4 regions of the Paraburkholderia sp. GAS199 genome follow, and region 2 is predicted to be linked to each of the others. Evidence: predicted binding sites of a transcription regulator. Region 2 holds the regulator's gene; each other region holds the start of a gene.
The links. Region 2 encodes HrcA, which represses chaperone genes, less so after heat shock. Its sites were predicted from a motif close to TTAGCACTCNNNNNNNNNGAGTGCTAA; they were not measured.

Region 1 (4,384 bases), 180 kb from region 2:
ACTCGATCGCGCAGCGCGTGGCCTGCCACGCGATCAGCCGCCACTGGCCGTCTTCCTGAGTGTGAATGGCGGTGTAGGCGATAGGAAACAGCAGCGCGCCGTTGTTTGCTTCCATCTCGATCAACGCGCGGCCGGTCACGACGCACGTTTCGCTTCCCACCGGCAGCACGTCCTGCGACTGCACTTCGATCTGCCGATAGCGGCGGCGGCCGCCCGTTATGCCATCGATGAACTGCCGCTTCGTCTCGCGCTTGCCGTTCGTGTGCACGTAGCTCACGTTCTCGGCCAGCAACGAGTCGAGCGACTGTCCGTCGCCGTCGACCATGGCCCGAAAGCGCTCTCGCTCGAGTCCGCGAATCGCTTCGATTATCTTTGCCGCCATTGCTCAGCCCCTTGCACCGGTAAGCCGAACGTGGCCACGGTCGTCAGAAGTTATATTGCAAATATAGCTGGTGGAAATTTATACCAGGATTCGGCTCTTTGATACCGCCGTTGGAAATATGCTGGAACCGGTAGCCCACCTGGTACTGCTGGTGGTTGCCGATCTGCACGCCCACGCCGGCCATCGGCGTGAACTGGAACGCTGTCGAATAATTGTAGTCAGAAGAGACGGTGGGACTCGTCAGCAGACGTACGCCCGCCCCCGCTTCCACGAACGGCCGGATCGAGCCCGAGCCCTTGATGAAGCGGATGATCGGCGTCACGCCAAATTCGCCAATATTTTTGTGAATGTTGGCCTCATCGGTGTGCCATAAGGCCGCATGCGCTTCGCCGATCAGCGCGAAGTGCCAGTCGCCGATTTGCCACCACGTCAGATTCGGATCCCACACAAAGCCGAGATCGTACTTCTTGAAGTGGTGATCGCCCGTGCCGACGGCAAATTGCACGCCGAACTGGTCGGCCGCCGCCAACCCGGACGCGCAGGCCAGCACAGCCGCGCAAACCCCATTTAGAGCCAGACCACGCAACACGCTTTTTTTGTTGTTCATCGAACACCCGAGCTAGCCGAACGTTGATTACCTTCTGAATGTTGCCCCTATTCTAAAGACAATCTCAAAATGTTGGATCGTCTGAAGAAATCTATTTTTTCGCAATTAGTCACTTCAGATTCAGAAAAAATCGAACACATGTTAGATCGAAAGGCCGTTGTTAGGTAATTTCTACGGTCCAAACATGCACGCCGCAAGAGGCGTAAGATGGCTATCAGAATTTGAATTTCAATAGGAATTTGCGGAACTTGGATGACCCTACGCCCTCTAAGTATTAGCACTCGGTAATTCAGAGTGCTAACATCCAACGCTGGAGTCGTTCTCTGAACAAGCTTTTGTTTGATTCCAAAGGAGTTTTACACGTGAGCCATGCAATGACCCTTCCGAATACTCTGAGCCCGTCGTCGGCTAAGGCCGCTTCGGCAGGTGCACTGGCGCTCTCGCATTCCTCGCTGCTGCCCGGTCAACTGGGCAATATCGACGCCTACATCCAGGCCGTAAATCGGATTCCGATGCTGACGCCGGCGGAAGAACGCCAGTTCGCCACCGAATTTCGCGAGCAGGACAACCTCGTCTCTGCGCGCCGTCTCGTCCTGTCGCACTTGCGGCTGGTCGTGTCGATCGCGCGCAACTATCTGGGCTATGGACTGCCGCACGCCGACCTGATTCAGGAAGGCAATATCGGCCTCATGAAGGCCGTGAAGCGCTTCGACCCGGAGCAGAACGTACGTCTCGTTTCGTACGCCATGCACTGGATCAAGGCAGAGATCCACGAATACATCCTGCGCAACTGGCGCATGGTGAAGGTCGCCACCACCAAGGCGCAGCGCAAGCTGTTCTTCAACCTGCGCAGCCACAAGCAGGGTCTGGGCGCGTTCACGCCTGACGAGATCGAAGGTCTCGCCCAGGAACTGAACGTGAAGCGCGAAGAAGTGGCTGAGATGGAAACGCGTCTGTCGGGCGGCGATATCGCGCTCGAAGGTCAGGTCGAAGACGGCGAGGAGTCGTACGCGCCGATCGCCTATCTGGCCGACTCGCACAGCGAGCCGACCGCCGTGCTGGCTTCGCGTCAGCGCGACAAGCTGCAAAGCGACGGCATCGCCAGCGCGCTGGACGCACTCGACGCACGCAGCCGTCGCATCATCGAGGCTCGCTGGCTGAAGGTGGAAGACGACGGTTCGGGTGGCTCCACGCTGCACGAACTCGCCGACGAATTCGGCGTGTCGGCCGAGCGTATCCGCCAGATCGAAGCGAGCGCCATGAAGAAAATGCGCGGCGCACTCGCCGAATATGCGTAAGCCGTAATTCGCCTCCGCGCGGCGATTCAATCGTCGTGCAAGGCACAGTTCGCCAAGCCCCGCCCTCGCAAGAAGGCGGGGCTTTTTTCTGCCCGCTCCCATCCGCAACCGCGCACTTGCGCCTCTCCACATACCGACTCCGAAACTCGCTTCACCACGCGCGCTCGGGAACACCTTTCTTGACGTAACACAAAGCCGGTAGCAATACTGTCCAAACGGAGCGAGCTTCGCGACCCAATGCCGCAGGGCCGGATCACGCGCGCCAGGGCTGCGCTCCTAAAATCGGGATGCACTCGCCGGACCGCTCACGCGGCCCGGAGCCAGCCGGAAATTACCGGCGTGAAGTTGCCTTCGACCGATCATGACCCTAGCCCTCAATCGCAACAACCCGCCCCGGCCAGGCCTGCGCAAGCGCCTCGCCCGCTGGGCGCGCGGTCCGACTTTGGCGCGGGATATCGCCATCGTCCTCGCCATCAAGTTCGTACTGCTGATGGCACTCAAGTACGCATTTTTCAATCATCCGCAGGCGGAACATATGTCGCTCCCGCCTGAGCAGGTCGCGCAGGCATTGCTATCCGCGTCGGCTTCGCATCCGTCCCAAGGTGATCAACATGCCCGTTAGCGAAGTCGTAGAACTCTCGCGCCTCCAGTTCGCCGTCACGGCGCTCTATCACTTTCTGTTCGTGCCGCTCACGCTCGGTCTGTCGTGGCTGCTGGTCATCATGGAATCCGTTTATGTGATGACTGGCAAGCAGGTCTACAAGGACATGACCCAGTTCTGGGGCAAGCTGTTCGGCATCAACTTCGCGATGGGCGTCACCACCGGTCTCACGCTGGAGTTTCAGTTCGGCACCAACTGGTCGTACTACTCGCATTACGTGGGCGACATTTTCGGCGTGCCGCTGGCCGTCGAAGGCCTGATGGCGTTTTTCCTCGAATCGACCTTCGTCGGTCTGTTTTTCTTCGGCTGGAACCGGCTCTCGAAAGTGCAGCACGTCGGCGTGACGTTTCTGGTCGCGCTGGGCTCGAACCTGTCGGCGCTGTGGATTCTGGTGGCCAACGGCTGGATGAACAATCCGGTCGGCGCAACGTTCAACTATCAGACCATGCGCATGGAACTCGACAGCATCTTCTCGGTGCTGTTCAACCCGGTTGCGCAGGTGAAATTCGTGCACACGGTATCGGCCGGCTACGTTACGGCTTCGATGTTCGTGCTGGGCATCTCTTCGTGGTATCTGCTCAAGCGCCGCGATACCGAATTCGCGCTGCGTTCGTTCGCCATTGCCGCCGGTTTCGGGCTTGCCTCCACGTTGTGCGTCATCGTGCTCGGCGACGAATCCGGCTACCGCACGGGCGAAGTGCAACAGGTCAAGCTGGCCGCCATCGAATCCGAGTGGGAAACCGCACCGGCGCCCGCACCCTTCACGATCTTCGGGATTCCGAACCAGCAGGAAGAACGCACGGACTACGCGATACGCGTGCCCTACGCGCTCGGCATCATCGCGACGCGTTCGCTCGACGAGCCGGTGGTGGGTCTGAAAGATCTGATGGCGCGCAACGAAGTTCGCATCAGAAACGGCATGCTGGCCTACGCCGCGTTGCAAAAGCTCAAGCAAGGCGACCCGACGGACGAAGCCAAAGCCGATTTCGAAGCCCACAAGAAAGACCTCGGCTACGGCCTGATGCTCAAGCAGTTCACCGCCAACGTGACCGACGCCACGCCCGATCAGATTGCTCAGGCAGCCAAAAAAACCATTCCACCGGTGGCGCCCGTGTTCTTCTCGTTCCGTCTGATGGTCGGCCTCGGCATCCTGTTTCTCGCGACCTTCGCGCTGGCGTTCTGGTTCTGCGCGCAACGCACGCTGCTTTTGCACAAACGCCGCTGGTTCCTGCGCTGGGCCGTCTGGGCGATTCCCCTGCCGTGGCTCGCGGCCGAGTTCGGCTGGATTGTCGCTGAAGTGGGTCGCCAGCCGTGGACCATCGCCGGCATTCTGCCGACCGCGCTGTCCGCGTCGAGTCTGGCGCCGTCCGATCTTTATCTGAGCATCGCCGGCTTCGTGGTGTTCTACACCGTGTTGTTCATCATCGAAATCACGC
Region 2 (4,384 bases):
ATTCGCACATGACCCTTCTCGACCGCGTCCGCCGCGAGCGAGCGCGTCTTGAAGAAACGCGCCGCCCAGAGCCATTTGTCGATGCGCAGCTTCGCGCCCGGTTCGGTGGAAATCCTGTAATTCATCGGCCTGATCACATTCCTGAAGTGTGCGCCGGCGCATGGGCGGGCGCGTGTGCGGGCGTATGAGGCACCGGCATTGCCTGCACCGGCCAGCCCTGCAGATTTTGGGCGACGATCTCGCCGAGCGCCGCGATCCACGCCTGCGACGCGTTCAGGCAAGCAATGCGGTGAAACTCCTTGCCGCCCGCGTGCAGGAATTCGTCGCGCACTTCCATGCCGATTTCCTCGATCGTCTCCAGACAATCGGCGGTGAAACCCGGACAGAATACGTCGGCGCGTCGGACGCCGGCCGCGCCCAACTCCTTGAGCGTCGGCGCGGTGTAGGGCTGCAGCCATTCGGCCTTGCCGAAGCGCGACTGGAAAGTAATGCGGCATTCCACCGAAGTCAGTTCCAGCGCCTGCATGAGCAGCGCGCCGGTCTGCTGGCATTGCTCGTGGTACGGGTCGCCGAGATCCATGGTGCGCTTGGGCACGCCGTGAAAGCTCAGCACCAGTTTGTCGCCGGCGGCGAAATCGGGCCGGCCGTGCTGATGCCAGTATTGATGCACCTGAGCGGCCAGCGCGGCGATGTAGGCCGGATGGTCCGCGTACTGGCGCACCGTGCGAATTTCCGGCTGATTGCGCATGCGCTTGAGCGCGGAGAACGCGTCGTCGAAAGCGGTGGCCGTGGTGGACGACGAGTACTGCGGATACATGGGCACGAGCAGCACCCGCTCCGCGCCCGCCAGCTTCAGCTGATTAAGCATGGCGGGAATGCCGGGCGTGCCGTAGCGCATGGCGTAGTCGACCAGCACGGTGTAATCGTTCAGTTGCAGCAGATGCCGCAAGCCTTCCACCTGCTTCTCCGTATGGACGCGCAACGGCGAGCCCTCGGGCATCCACACCGCCGCGTACTTGCGCGCCGAGGAGCGGCCACGAAACGGCAAAATCAGCAGCCGCAGGATGACCTGCCAGATCAGGGCGGGAATTTCGACCACTCGCGGATCGGACAGAAACAGCGCAAGGTAGCGGCGAACCGCACGCGGCGTCGGCGCGTCGGGCGTGCCGAGGTTGATCAGCAGCACGGCCACCCGATGTGACGTGGCGTTCTGCGAGGGCCGCTCGAGATCGAAGCGCATAGGCAGCAGGAGTAACCGCTTTGGGCGGCAAGTCGGTTCAGGTGGAATTCATTATAGCGGCGCGTTTCCGCGCGACTACCTGGCCATTCGGCCAATTGGCAAGCCGCCCGCCGCCGAGCATCATGAACGTATGGATCGGCGGCGGCGAATTACTGCTGACTGAGCGTGAGCGAGAGCAGCCGCGCGGTGATGTCGACGATTGGGATCACGCGGTTGTAGGCCATGCGGGTCGGCCCGATCACGCCGAGCGTGCCGACGATCTTGCCGTTCACCTCGTACGGCGCCGTTACCACGCTCATTTCCTCGATCGGCACGAGATTCGACTCGCCGCCGATGAAAATCTGCACGCCCGCGGCGTGACTCGACACGTCGAGCAACTGAAGGAGACTGGTCTTTTGGTCGAACACATCGAACAGCTTGCGCAAACGCGCCATGTCCGAAGAAAGGTCGGCGACTTCGAGCAGGTTGCGCTCGCCCGAGATCAGCACGGTTTCGCCGGTATCGGCTTCGTCGGTGCTGGCGGTGACCGCGGCGTGCATGAGCGTGGTCATGTCGCCGCGCAATTCGTCGATTTCCTCGCGCAAACGGCGGCGGACCTCGTCGAACGAAAGGCCGGCAAAATGCGCGTTGATGTAATTGGACGCCTCTACCAGTTGCGACGGCGAAAAGTCGCGCTGGGTGGCCATGATGCGGTTCTGCACGTCGCCCTCGGGCGTGACGATGATCAGCAGAATGCGCTTGTCGGACAAACGCATGAACTCGATCTGCTTGAACACGTGGCTGCGCCGCGGCGTGAGCACCACGCCGGCGAATTGCGACAGACTGGAGAGCACGCTGGCCGCGGCGGCCACGATTTTCTGCGGTTCGCCTGCCTGCAGCGTAGTCTTGACCGTGCGCATGACGGCTTCTTCGTCGGCGGCGGACTCGACGGTGAGCATCGTGTCCACGAACAGGCGGTAGCCGCGCGGCGTGGGAATGCGCCCCGCCGACGTATGCGGACTGATGACGAGCCCCAGATCCTCGAGGTCGGACATCACGTTACGGATCGTGGCCGGGCTCAGCTCCAGGCCGGAATAGCGTGACAGCGTGCGCGAGCCGACCGGCTGACCTTCGGCGATGTAGCGCTCGATCAGCGTTTTGAGGAGGGTTTGTGCGCGAGGATCTAGCATGAGGGAAAATTTTAGCTCAATGACGCAACGACCGCGAGCGCCGACGACGCCCATGAACACCCCGATTCGCCACCATGCTTCGTGTCATCGAGGCTTCACCATTCTAACGATAATCGGGACATGCGCCGGCAGCCCCTGTCGGCCGGCCCTCAACCGGGTCTGTCTGCGGTTCTTTTCAGGCCCTACCTATGGTGTAATGCCGGCATGCAAGTGACCAGCCAGTTCAAGACCGTCGCGCTCGTCGGGCGCAACAATACGCCGGGCATCAGTGAGCCTCTGACCGCGCTCGCCTCGTGCATCGCGAAACGCGGTTTCGACGTCGTTTTCGAAGCCGATACCGCCGCCGAAATCGGCATCACCGACTACCCGGCGCTGCGCCCCGCCGAGATCGGCGCGCGCGCCGACGTCGCCGTGGTGCTGGGCGGCGACGGCACGATGCTCGGCATCGGCCGGCAGCTCGCGCCTTATCGCACGCCGCTGATCGGCATCAACCACGGCCGTCTCGGCTTCATCACCGACATCCCGATCTCCGACATGCGCGAGATCGTGCCGCAAATGCTATCGGGCAATTTCGAGCGTGAGGAGCGCGTGCTGCTCGAAGCGCGCATCATGCGCGACGGCACGCCGATCTATCACGCGCTGGCCTTCAACGACGTGGTGGTCAACCGCAGCGGCTTTTCGGGCATGGCGGAACTGCACGTCTCGGTGGACGGCCGCTTCATGTACAACCAGCGCTCGGACGGTCTGATCGTCGCCACGCCTACCGGCTCGACCGCTTACGCGTTGTCGTCGCAGGGGCCGATCCTGCATCCGCAATTGCAGGGCATCGTGCTGGTGCCGATCGCGCCGCACGCGTTGTCGAACCGGCCGATCGTTCTGCCGGACGACTCCAAGGTCAGCATCCAGATCGTCTCGGGACGCGAAGTGAACGTCAATTTCGACATGCAGTCGTTCACCTCGCTCGAACTCGGCGACACGATCGAAGTGCGACGCTCGCGTCATACGGTGCCGATGCTGCATCCGGTGGGCTACAGCTATTACGCCACGCTGCGCAAGAAGCTGCACTGGAACGAGTACCCCTCGCACGAAGAAGATCCCAAGCCCTAGCGGGTCCGAATCGCTGGACGCGACCGCGCCGCTGCCGAAACCGTACCGAACCCGTACCTTCACGCACATCAGACGACCTCCATGCTTCGCCATCTCTCGATACGCGACTTCGTCATCGTCGCCGCGCTCGATCTCGAATTCGACAGCGGCTTCACCGTGTTTTCAGGCGAAACCGGCGCCGGCAAGTCGATCCTGATCGACGCCCTCGCCCTTGCGCTCGGCGCCCGCGCGGACGCGAGCGTGGTGCGCACCGGAGAAAGCCGCGCCGACATCACGGCGGAATTCGACACGCATGCGCTGGTCGAGCACTGGCTCGACGAACAGGCGCTCGGCGCAGCGGACGACGATCATCACGGCACGGTCATGCTGCGGCGCGTGGTGGACGCCAACGGCCGTTCGCGCGCGTTCATCAACGGCACGGCGGCAACACTCGCGCAGTTGCGCGAGGTCGGCGAAATGCTCGTGGATATTCATGGGCAACACGCTCACCAGTTGCTGATGCGCCCGGATGCGCAACGCGAACTGTTCGATACGCACGCCGGCCTGAGCGATTCCGCCTCGACGGTCACGCGTAGCTGGCGCGCCTGGCGTGAAAAGGTGCAAGCGGTCGAACATGCGCAAACCCGCGACCGCGAGCTGCAACTCGAACGCGAGCGCCTCGCCTGGCAACTCACCGAGCTGGACAAGCTCGCGCCGCAGCCGGGCGAGTGGGAAGAGGTCAACACCGAGCATCGGCGTCTGTCGCACTCGGCCAATCTGATCGACGGCGTGCATGGCGCGCTCAACGCGCTCTCCGAATCGGACGAGGCGATGATCGCGCATCTGGCGTCGATCGTTTCGAAGGTGCGCGATCTGGCCGAGATCGATC
Region 3 (4,384 bases), 140 kb from region 2:
GTCGATGATCGTCGTGTTTTCCTTGCCCACTTCGATGCGCTTCGCTTGACCCAGTTCAGCCAGCGTTGCCTTTTCGAGCGTCAGGCCGGTTTCTTCAGCGATGACTTGACCGCCGGTCAGGATCGCGATGTCTTCCAGCATGGCCTTACGACGATCGCCGAAGCCCGGAGCCTTGACGGCAACAGTCTTCAGGATGCCGCGGATGTTGTTCACCACCAGCGTTGCCAGCGCTTCGCCTTCGACGTCTTCAGCGATGATCAGCAGCGGACGGCCAGCCTTGGCGACCTGTTCCAGTACCGGCAGCAGATCACGGATGTTCGACACCTTCTTGTCGTGCAGCAGCACGAACGGGTTGTCCAACACGGCAACTTGCTTGTCCGGGTTGTTGATGAAGTACGGCGACAGGTAGCCGCGGTCGAATTGCATACCTTCGACAACGTCCAGCTCGTCTTGCAGCGACTTGCCGTCTTCGACGGTGATGACGCCTTCCTTGCCGACCTTGTCCATCGCTTCAGCGATACGGTCGCCGATCGACGAATCGCTGTTCGCCGAGATCGCGCCGACTTGAGCGATTTCCTTGTTGGTCGTGCACGGCTTGCTGATCTTGCGCAGTTCTTCGATTGCTGCGAACACAGCCTTGTCGATACCGCGCTTCAGGTCCATCGGGTTCATGCCCGATGCAACGTACTTCATGCCTTCGCGGACGATCGACTGAGCCAGAACCGTTGCGGTCGTGGTGCCGTCACCTGCGTTGTCGCTGGTCTTGGAAGCCACTTCCTTGACCATTTGTGCGCCCATGTTCTGGAGCTTGTCTTTCAGTTCGATCTCTTTCGCGACCGACACACCGTCCTTAGTGACCGTCGGGCCGCCGAAGCTGCGTTCCAGGACAACGTTGCGACCCTTCGGGCCCAGCGTGACCTTCACAGCGTTCGCGAGGATGTTCACGCCTTCAACCATCTTGGCACGGGCGGAATCACCGAATACGACGTCTTTAGCTGCCATCTTCTAACTCCTTGAATTCTTTGAAATATGACCGGGAAAAGTAGCGACTTGCGCTTACTTCTGCACCACGGCCATGATGTCTTCTTCGCGCATCACGAGCAGTTCGTTGCCGTCGACCTTGACGGTCTGGCCTGCGTACTTGCCGAACAGAACACGGTCACCAACCTTCACGTCGAGTGCGATTTGTGCACCCTTGTCGTCGCGCTTGCCCGGGCCGACTGCCAGAATTTCGCCTTGATCCGGCTTTTCTGCTGCGGCTTCGGGGATCACGATGCCCGACGCGGTCTTGGTTTCTTGATCCAGACGTTTGACGATCACGCGATCATGCAAAGGACGAAGGTTCATACATACTCCTCTCTTGATTGAGACTGAAGAACGCTGAGAAAACCCGGCTGGCGGAGCCAACCGGCGATGTTGTTAGCACTCTCGTGCAGCGAGTGCTAATTATATGGACGGGTGGTGACAAATTCAAGAAGGGATGCTGCCGGGGATACCATGAGTCGCTGAACTACGAGCGTTGCGGGGTCGGATTCGAACTCTAGGGAGGTGGTTCCCCGCTAGTTGAGCATTTAATTCGACTCTTGAACAGACTTTTGGCGTAACGATCCATTTCGCTCGACTGGCCAACCGCCGCGCGGCAGCACCGGGCGAGTCATGCATCAACGCCGCAAGGAGGATTCACAGTCGCGACTTTGCCACATCGCCAGCCTCGCGTCGGCCGAAGACCCCTCAAGCGGCACCTGCCTCGACCCAATCCGGAATCGCGACGATAAATGCATACGAGCCCGGTTCGAAATTATCTTTAAAAATAACCTGCATCGACTCGCCATAAATCAGGCGCCCCAACACACCGAACAACGTTCTGAAAAGAAATCCAGAATTATTCGGTGCCCGAGGATAATTCTGAATCGAAGCGAATTTCGAATAACCAAAGCTTCTGACAAGATTGATCACCTTCGACTGGCCATCCACAAAATCCGACAAATGCTGTTCGAACAGGATGACCGGCGAATTTTTTCTGATCACGCTTTCGGAACCTAGTAAAGCGTCGTATTCGTGCCCTTCCACGTCGAGCTTGATCAGCTTTATCGGTTCGGCACCGTTCACGACGGAATCCAGAGTCTGCAATCGGATAGCCTGAGTGTGCGCGGACGGCTCCGTGGAAACGAACGAACCACCCAGATTCTCGTGATCGACGTGGAGCAAAGCATCCCGATTGCTGCTGGAGATGCCTACGTTGTAGCAGGCGATGTTCTCCGTGAGATCGGCGTTGATCGACAGAAGCTTGTAGGTTCTCGACGCCGGCTCGAAGCTCAGCACCTTCCTGTAGAAGTCGGAAAAATAAAGACTGTGATTTCCGATATTCGCGCCTATATCGATGGCGATACCATCGAAAATATTCTTGTATTGCGACAGCCAGGCAAACAGCGTTTCCAGCTCCTTGATTTCATATATTCCGCTGATATTGATTTCGCGACCAATATGATCGAACGAAAAAACAACCAGCTGCCGCTTATCCGCCAGATGTTTTTTAGACTGCCTGAGCAGCAGAAAATTGACCAGCCAGAACGCCATTTCCCGCAGAAAAAACAGGCGGCCGTAATTGATTTTAAATACAGGCGATTCGCCGAGGCTATCTTTACGCATAATTCCCTCAATGTGCATGAATGAACACAAAGGCGTCTTATTTCACCCCAGCAGCTTCCCGCTATTTTTCTAGAAACGTACCGACCCGCCGCGCGAAATCGAATCACAACACCCGGCGGCTCAGTGACCACTCGTAGTGAGCGCTTAATCAGACGGCATCCACCTTCATCTCCAACCGCCCTCTCGGCGCCGAATACACGTGCCGGTACGCCGCCCAGCAGCGCTCGATCGAAAAACGTGCTTCCATCCGGGCGCGCGCCTGATCGCCGAGCCGCTCGCGATCGGCCGCGCTCAATGCGAGCAGACTTGCGATGCCCTCGGCCAGCGCCTGCGGATTGCTGCGCGGCACGACGCAACCCGTGTCGCCCACCAGCAGCGCCGTGTCGCCTACGTCGGTGGCAACGCAGGGAACGCCGCAGGCCATCGCCTCGCCCACCACCGTCGGCAGTCCCTCGCTTCGGGACGACAGACAGAACAGATCGAGCGCGGGCACCAGCAGATGCAGATCGCTACGCGCGCCCATCAGATGGCAGACGTCCGTCACGCCGGCGCGATCGATCATCGAGACGAGTTCTTCGTTAGCGGCATCCAGCCCGCGGCCGATCATCACGAAGCGGCAATCCGGCTGCATGGCCGACGCTTTCGCCACGGCCGCGACAAAATTCTCGTAGTCCTTGGCCGGGTCGTAGCGACCGACGATGCCGACCACCGGCGTCGCCGCATCCAGACCGAGTGCGGTGCGCAGCGGATCGTCGTCGCGCGCACGCGGCTTGAAGAGATCGAGATCGAAGCCGTTGAAAATCACGTGCATGCGCTTTTCGTCGTATCCGCCGCCAACATGCGAGCGACGCGCCGCTTCGGCACAGCACACGATGACATCCGGCAGCCGCGACGACAACCACGCGCAAACCTTCGCCACGAACGCGAGCTTCATGCCCGAACTCGACGACGGAAACTCCGTTTGATGCACGCCCCACGCCAGCGTAAACGGCTGCGTCCGCGCGGCGCCGCGCCCCGTCACGAACTGCGCCACGCGCGCAGCCACGCCGCCGAAAAGATCGGCGTGATACATCCATGTTTGCACGACGTCCGGCCGCAATTCCACCAGCCAGCGCACCAGACGGATCAGACTGAACGGATTCGGCACGCTGCGCGACATCCCGAGCAGACGCACCTCGACGCCGAGCGCGCGAATGCGATCGCCCATCACATCGAGCGACGACATCGAAATGACCGTGTGCTGAACGCCGTCACCCTGCGATGCCTGGATCAGCCGGTAAAGCATCATTTCGGCGCCGCCCACGCTCAGGCCGGAGATGATATGAACGACTTTCATGGTGTGCGTGTCTCCGCGCTGGATTGCATCGTGGCCATCAAAGCGGCACCGGCGCCGGGACGGCCGGCGTCTGCGGCGATGCCACGCCGAGTTCGTGATAGACCGCGAGAATCCTCGCGAGCACGATGCTTTCGTCGAACTCTCTGAGCACCTTCTCTCTCGCCGCGAGACCGAGCTTCGCGCCGAGCGCGCGGTCGTCGTCGAGCAGACGGATCGCGTCGGCAAGCGCCTTCGAATCGCGCACCGGAATCAGAATGCCGTCCTCACCGTTGCGGCTCACCACTTCGCGGCAGCCGGGCGCGTCGGTGGTGATGAGCGGCAGCGCGCAAGCCGCGCCCTCGATCAAGGTAGTCGGCAAGCCTTCGCGGTAATAACTCGGCAGCACCACGACGTCCACTT
Region 4 (4,384 bases), on a different contig from region 2:
CACCGGCAGATTCTGGTGCCCGGCACCCAGCGCTTCGATCACTGCGGTGCGCGGACGCGGGAACGGCAACCGGCAAATGTCGAGTCGCGCGTTGCGCGCTGGATCGCTCGCGAGCAAGCCTTCAATGGGCGCACTGTCCGGGCAGATAAATCGTTCACCCGGATGGTCCGGATCGGCGAAGCCCGGCTCCAGCAGTAACAGCAAGTCTCGGCTCATGGTTGCAATACTCGAAACAGGAGGTGAAGAAATGGCAGCGCGTTAGAACACGCGTCCTTCAGTCAGGTGTGTCGTCACGCCATTCAGTTCGTAGTCGCCTATCACGCGCGCTTTGTGAAGCAAGGGGTTGTGGCTGAAGATGGTGCGCAGATTGCGCCAATGGCGATCGAAATTGTGTGCGCGACCGGTTGCCGATGCGCCGCCAATTTCGAATAGACGCTCGCCCGCATATAGCGCCAGCTTGCTAACCACGAGTTGCGTTTTTGCGGTGGCCAGCGCGCTTTCCAGTACCAGTTCTTCAGCGTTCGCGGATCCGCTGTGGATCGCATTCGCCGAGCGGTCGAGCGTGCGCGCGTTGGTCGCGACTAGCGCGTCGATCGACAGGCTGTGCGCTGCCAGATCGCCCACCACCTGCTGCACGAAGCCGTCCTCCCGCGCGGAGGGTGCCGGGCTATGCAGCACCGGACGGCCAAATTGCGTCACGTAGCGGCGAGCATCAGCGACGATGTTGCGCACGATACCTGCCGCCACGGTCACCAGATGCAACTGGCGCACTGCGCTGCCATGCCGGCCAGCGAGCGTCGTGTAGCCGCGAGTCGCAACCTCATCGGAAAGCACCTGCACGTTATCGAGCACGAGACTGCCGCTCGCCGTCATGCGCTGCCCCATGCCGTCCCAGTCGTCGACGACCTGCAAGCCTTCACGCGAGACCGGAATCACGATCGACACTTTCTGGTCGCTTTCGTCCTGCACGTTAATGCGTGCATAGTCCGCAAATGCGGTCCCAGTCGAATAATACTTTTTGCCCGTTACACGAAAATGTTCGCCGTCGCGAACGAGCTTCGTCACGATTTCTCCAGGCCTTGCCGTGCCCAGTTCTGTCGAGGCTCCCCCGAAGATCGCTCCTTGCCGGATGCGCTCGATCTGTGTGTCGTTGAATGCGGACTGCGGCGACAGCAGCAATTGCTCGGTCTGGTCGAAGTGAATCCGCAATGCGTGCGCGACATTCGATTCATGCGCAGCCAGCGTGGCGATCACTTGAAAAAGGTCCTCCAGCGATCCGCCCAGGCCGCCCCACTCCACGGGAAAACGAAGCACACCCAGACCGGATTCGCGAAATGCGCGGAAACCGTCGAATGGCAACTCGCGCCGCAACTCACGCTGCGCGGCGTCTTCGCCAATCGCCTGCGCAAGTGCCGGCAACCCGGCGAGTATTGCGTCGAGCGTCGCGCGCGCCTTGGTGCTCTCTGAGACCTGCATGCCTTGATTCCTCGTATAAGCGCTCGGATCGGGCTCGACCCGGCTAATTGCGTTGGCTAATCGATGCAGCGCTTCGCACGGACATGCCGAAGGGACGGGTCAGTATAGGGACGCGGCTCTCCGCACAAAACCAGCAAATCGAGCTATGAATATGCGTGATTGTGAAATGCGAATTGCGGATAAGAATCGATGAATCCGTTATTGGAGCAACGGTCGGCGCATTCCTATACTCGATCCCGGTCAGCACTCACCAACGACGAGTGCCAGAAATTAACCGTGGAAATGGAACCATGAGCCTACGTCCCCTGCATGACCGCCTGATCGTCAAACGTCTCGACCAGGAAACCAAAACCGTCTCGGGCATCGTCATTCCGGAAAGCGCCGCAGAGAAACCCGATCAGGGCGAAGTGATCGCCATCGGGCCAGGCAAACGCGATAGCGACGGCAAGCGCATCGAACCCGATCTGAAAGTCGGTGAACGCGTGTTGTTCGGCAAATACGCCGGGCAGTCGGTCAAAGTCGACGGCAATGAGTTGCTCGTGTTGCGCGAAGAAGATGTCGTCGCAGTCGTCACTCAATAACGAACGGAGCGTCTAACCATGGCATCAAAAGAAATCATTTTCAGCGACGTCGCCCGCTCGAAGCTAGTCGAAGGCGTCAACATCCTCGCCAACGCGGTCAAGGTCACACTGGGCCCGAAAGGCCGCAACGTGGTGCTCGAACGCAGCTTCGGCGCGCCGATCGTTACCAAGGACGGTGTGTCGGTTGCGAAGGAAATCGAATTGCCGGATCGCGTGCAAAACATCGGGGCGCAGCTCGTCAAAGAAGTCGCGTCACGCACCAGCGATGCCGCGGGCGACGGCACCACCACGGCGACCGTGCTTGCCCAAGCCATCGTGCGCGAAGGCCAGAAATACGTGGCGGCAGGCCTCAACCCGCTGGATCTGAAACGCGGCATCGACAAGGCGGTGATCGCCGCAATTGGAGAGCTGAAGAAGATCAGCAGACCGACCACCACCAGCAAGGAAATCGCCCAGGTCGCAACGATTTCGGCCAACGGCGAAGAGTCGATCGGTCAGCGTATCGCGGAAGCGATCGACCGCGTCGGCAAGGAAGGCGTTATCACTGTCGAAGACGGCAAGTCGCTTGACGACGAGCTCGACGTAGTGGAAGGTCTGCAATTCGACCGTGGCTACCTGTCGCCGTATTTCATCAACGATCAGGACAAGCAGGTTGCGGTACTCGATAACCCGTTTGTGCTGTTGCATGACAAGAAAGTGTCGAACATTCGCGATCTGCTGCCGGTCCTCGAACAGGTCGCCAAAGCCGGCCGCCCACTGCTCATCATCGCAGAAGACGTGGAAGGCGAAGCGCTAGCCACGCTGGTCGTGAACAACATTCGCGGCATTCTGAAGACAGTGGCGGTGAAGGCGCCCGGCTTCGGCGATCGTCGCAAGGCGCTACTGGAAGATATCGCGATCCTGACCGGCGGTCAGGTCATCGCCGAAGAAACCGGCCTGTCGCTCGATAAAGCGACGCTTGCCGAATTGGGCCAGGCCAAGCGCATCGAAGTCGGCAAGGAAAACACCACCGTGATCGACGGTGCGGGTGACAGCAAGAACATCGAAGCGCGCGTCAAGCAGATCCGCGTGCAGATCGAGGAAGCGACTTCCGACTACGACCGGGAGAAGCTGCAGGAACGCGTGGCCAAGCTGGCCGGCGGCGTGGCGGTCATCAAGGTAGGCGGCGCAACCGAAATCGAGGTCAAGGAAAAGAAAGACCGTGTCGACGACGCATTGCATGCCACGCGCGCAGCCGTCGAAGAAGGCATCGTGCCTGGCGGCGGAGTTGTGCTGATCCGCGTGAAGCAGTCAATCAGCGGCCTCAGGGGCGCGAACGCCGACCAGGACGCCGGTGTCAAGATCGTGCTGCGCGCGCTCGAGGAGCCGTTGCGCCAGATCGTCACGAATGCCGGCGAAGAAGCAAGCGTGGTCGTTGCAAAGGTCGCGGAAGGCGCGGGCAATTTCGGCTACAACGCACAGACCGGCGAATACGGCGATCTGGTCGAGTCGGGCGTGCTCGATCCGACCAAGGTCACCCGCACCGCACTCCAGAACGCGGCGTCGGTTGCAGGGCTGCTTCTAACCACCGACGCCACCGTTCACGAAGCACCGAAGGATACGCCGGCCGCAGGTCAGCCGGGCGGTCCCGGCGCTGGCGGCCCAGGGCTCGATTTTTAAACACTCTCCATCGCCGCCCGCATCAGGCGGTCAAAGTAGAAGCACGGGCTGGCTGTCACTTCCAGGGGCGCCGGTCCGCAATGTTTGCGCGTCAGCCGGCCAAAGTGCTCACGCGGCCTTCGACGCGTCGAAGTACCACGATACTTCCGTCCGAGGTCGCATTGCCATTACTCGGATTGCGCGATCCGCACGTCGTGAGTTGGGGTTTGGAGTCTGGAGTTTGAGAAGCGTCGTCATTGCGACAGCGCGTATTCATATAAGAACATGAAGAATCGTTGGACGATTTTTTTCCGGCACTCGGCAAAAATATCGACGTTGTTTCGATGATCCGGCCAGATTTTCCTGTCCAGTTCATACGCACGACAACTCCTGATCACTCGGGAACATAAAGTGTCGCTCGCTACTGCGCGATAAATTCGCACACCTACAAAGAAAACACAGATGAAATTGACAAAGACCTCGGTAGCCTTCCTTGCGCTGAACGCGATCGGTGGCGTTGCCCACGCCCAAAGCAGCGTAACGCTGTATGGCATCGTCGATACGGGATTGCTCTTTAACAACAACGTGAAAGGCTCGCACCTGTATGCATTTTCGCAAGGAACATCATCCCGCTGGGGACTCAAGGGAACGGAAGACCTGGGTGGTGGTCTGTCGGCCATATTCAACAT

Region 1: the regulator HrcA is predicted to act here: its motif matches at 1,264-1,290, upstream of rpoH (RNA polymerase sigma factor RpoH).
Region 3: the regulator HrcA is predicted to act here: its motif matches at 1,420-1,446, upstream of groES (co-chaperone GroES).
Region 4: the regulator HrcA is predicted to act here: its motif matches at 1,717-1,743, upstream of P3T18_RS00605 (co-chaperone GroES).

What each region holds. Positions count from the first base shown of each region.
Region 1 is NZ_JBNDMM010000002.1:631,867-636,250, forward strand. It holds gene P3T18_RS08880 (nuclear transport factor 2 family protein) at 1-382, opposite strand, end outside; gene P3T18_RS08885 (acyloxyacyl hydrolase) at 426-989, opposite strand; gene rpoH (RNA polymerase sigma factor RpoH) at 1,352-2,287, shown strand; gene cydP (cytochrome oxidase putative small subunit CydP) at 2,649-2,909, shown strand; gene P3T18_RS08900 (cytochrome ubiquinol oxidase subunit I) at 2,899-4,384, shown strand, end outside.
Region 2 is NZ_JBNDMM010000002.1:450,346-454,729, forward strand. It holds gene P3T18_RS08100 (RNA-binding S4 domain-containing protein) at 1-125, opposite strand, end outside; gene hemH (ferrochelatase) at 134-1,240, opposite strand; gene hrcA (heat-inducible transcriptional repressor HrcA) at 1,390-2,409, opposite strand; gene P3T18_RS08115 (NAD kinase) at 2,614-3,516, shown strand; gene recN (DNA repair protein RecN) at 3,598-4,384, shown strand, end outside.
Region 3 is NZ_JBNDMM010000002.1:313,113-317,496, forward strand. It holds gene groL (chaperonin GroEL) at 1-1,002, opposite strand, end outside; gene groES (co-chaperone GroES) at 1,057-1,347, opposite strand; gene P3T18_RS07535 (FkbM family methyltransferase) at 1,732-2,649, opposite strand; gene P3T18_RS07540 (glycosyltransferase family 4 protein) at 2,798-3,985, opposite strand; gene P3T18_RS07545 (glycosyltransferase family 4 protein) at 4,023-4,384, opposite strand, start outside.
Region 4 is NZ_JBNDMM010000001.1:147,088-151,471, forward strand. It holds gene P3T18_RS00595 (DUF3088 domain-containing protein) at 1-216, opposite strand, end outside; gene P3T18_RS00600 (acyl-CoA dehydrogenase family protein) at 259-1,476, opposite strand; gene P3T18_RS00605 (co-chaperone GroES) at 1,767-2,057, shown strand; gene groL (chaperonin GroEL) at 2,076-3,716, shown strand; gene P3T18_RS00615 (porin) at 4,158-4,384, shown strand, end outside.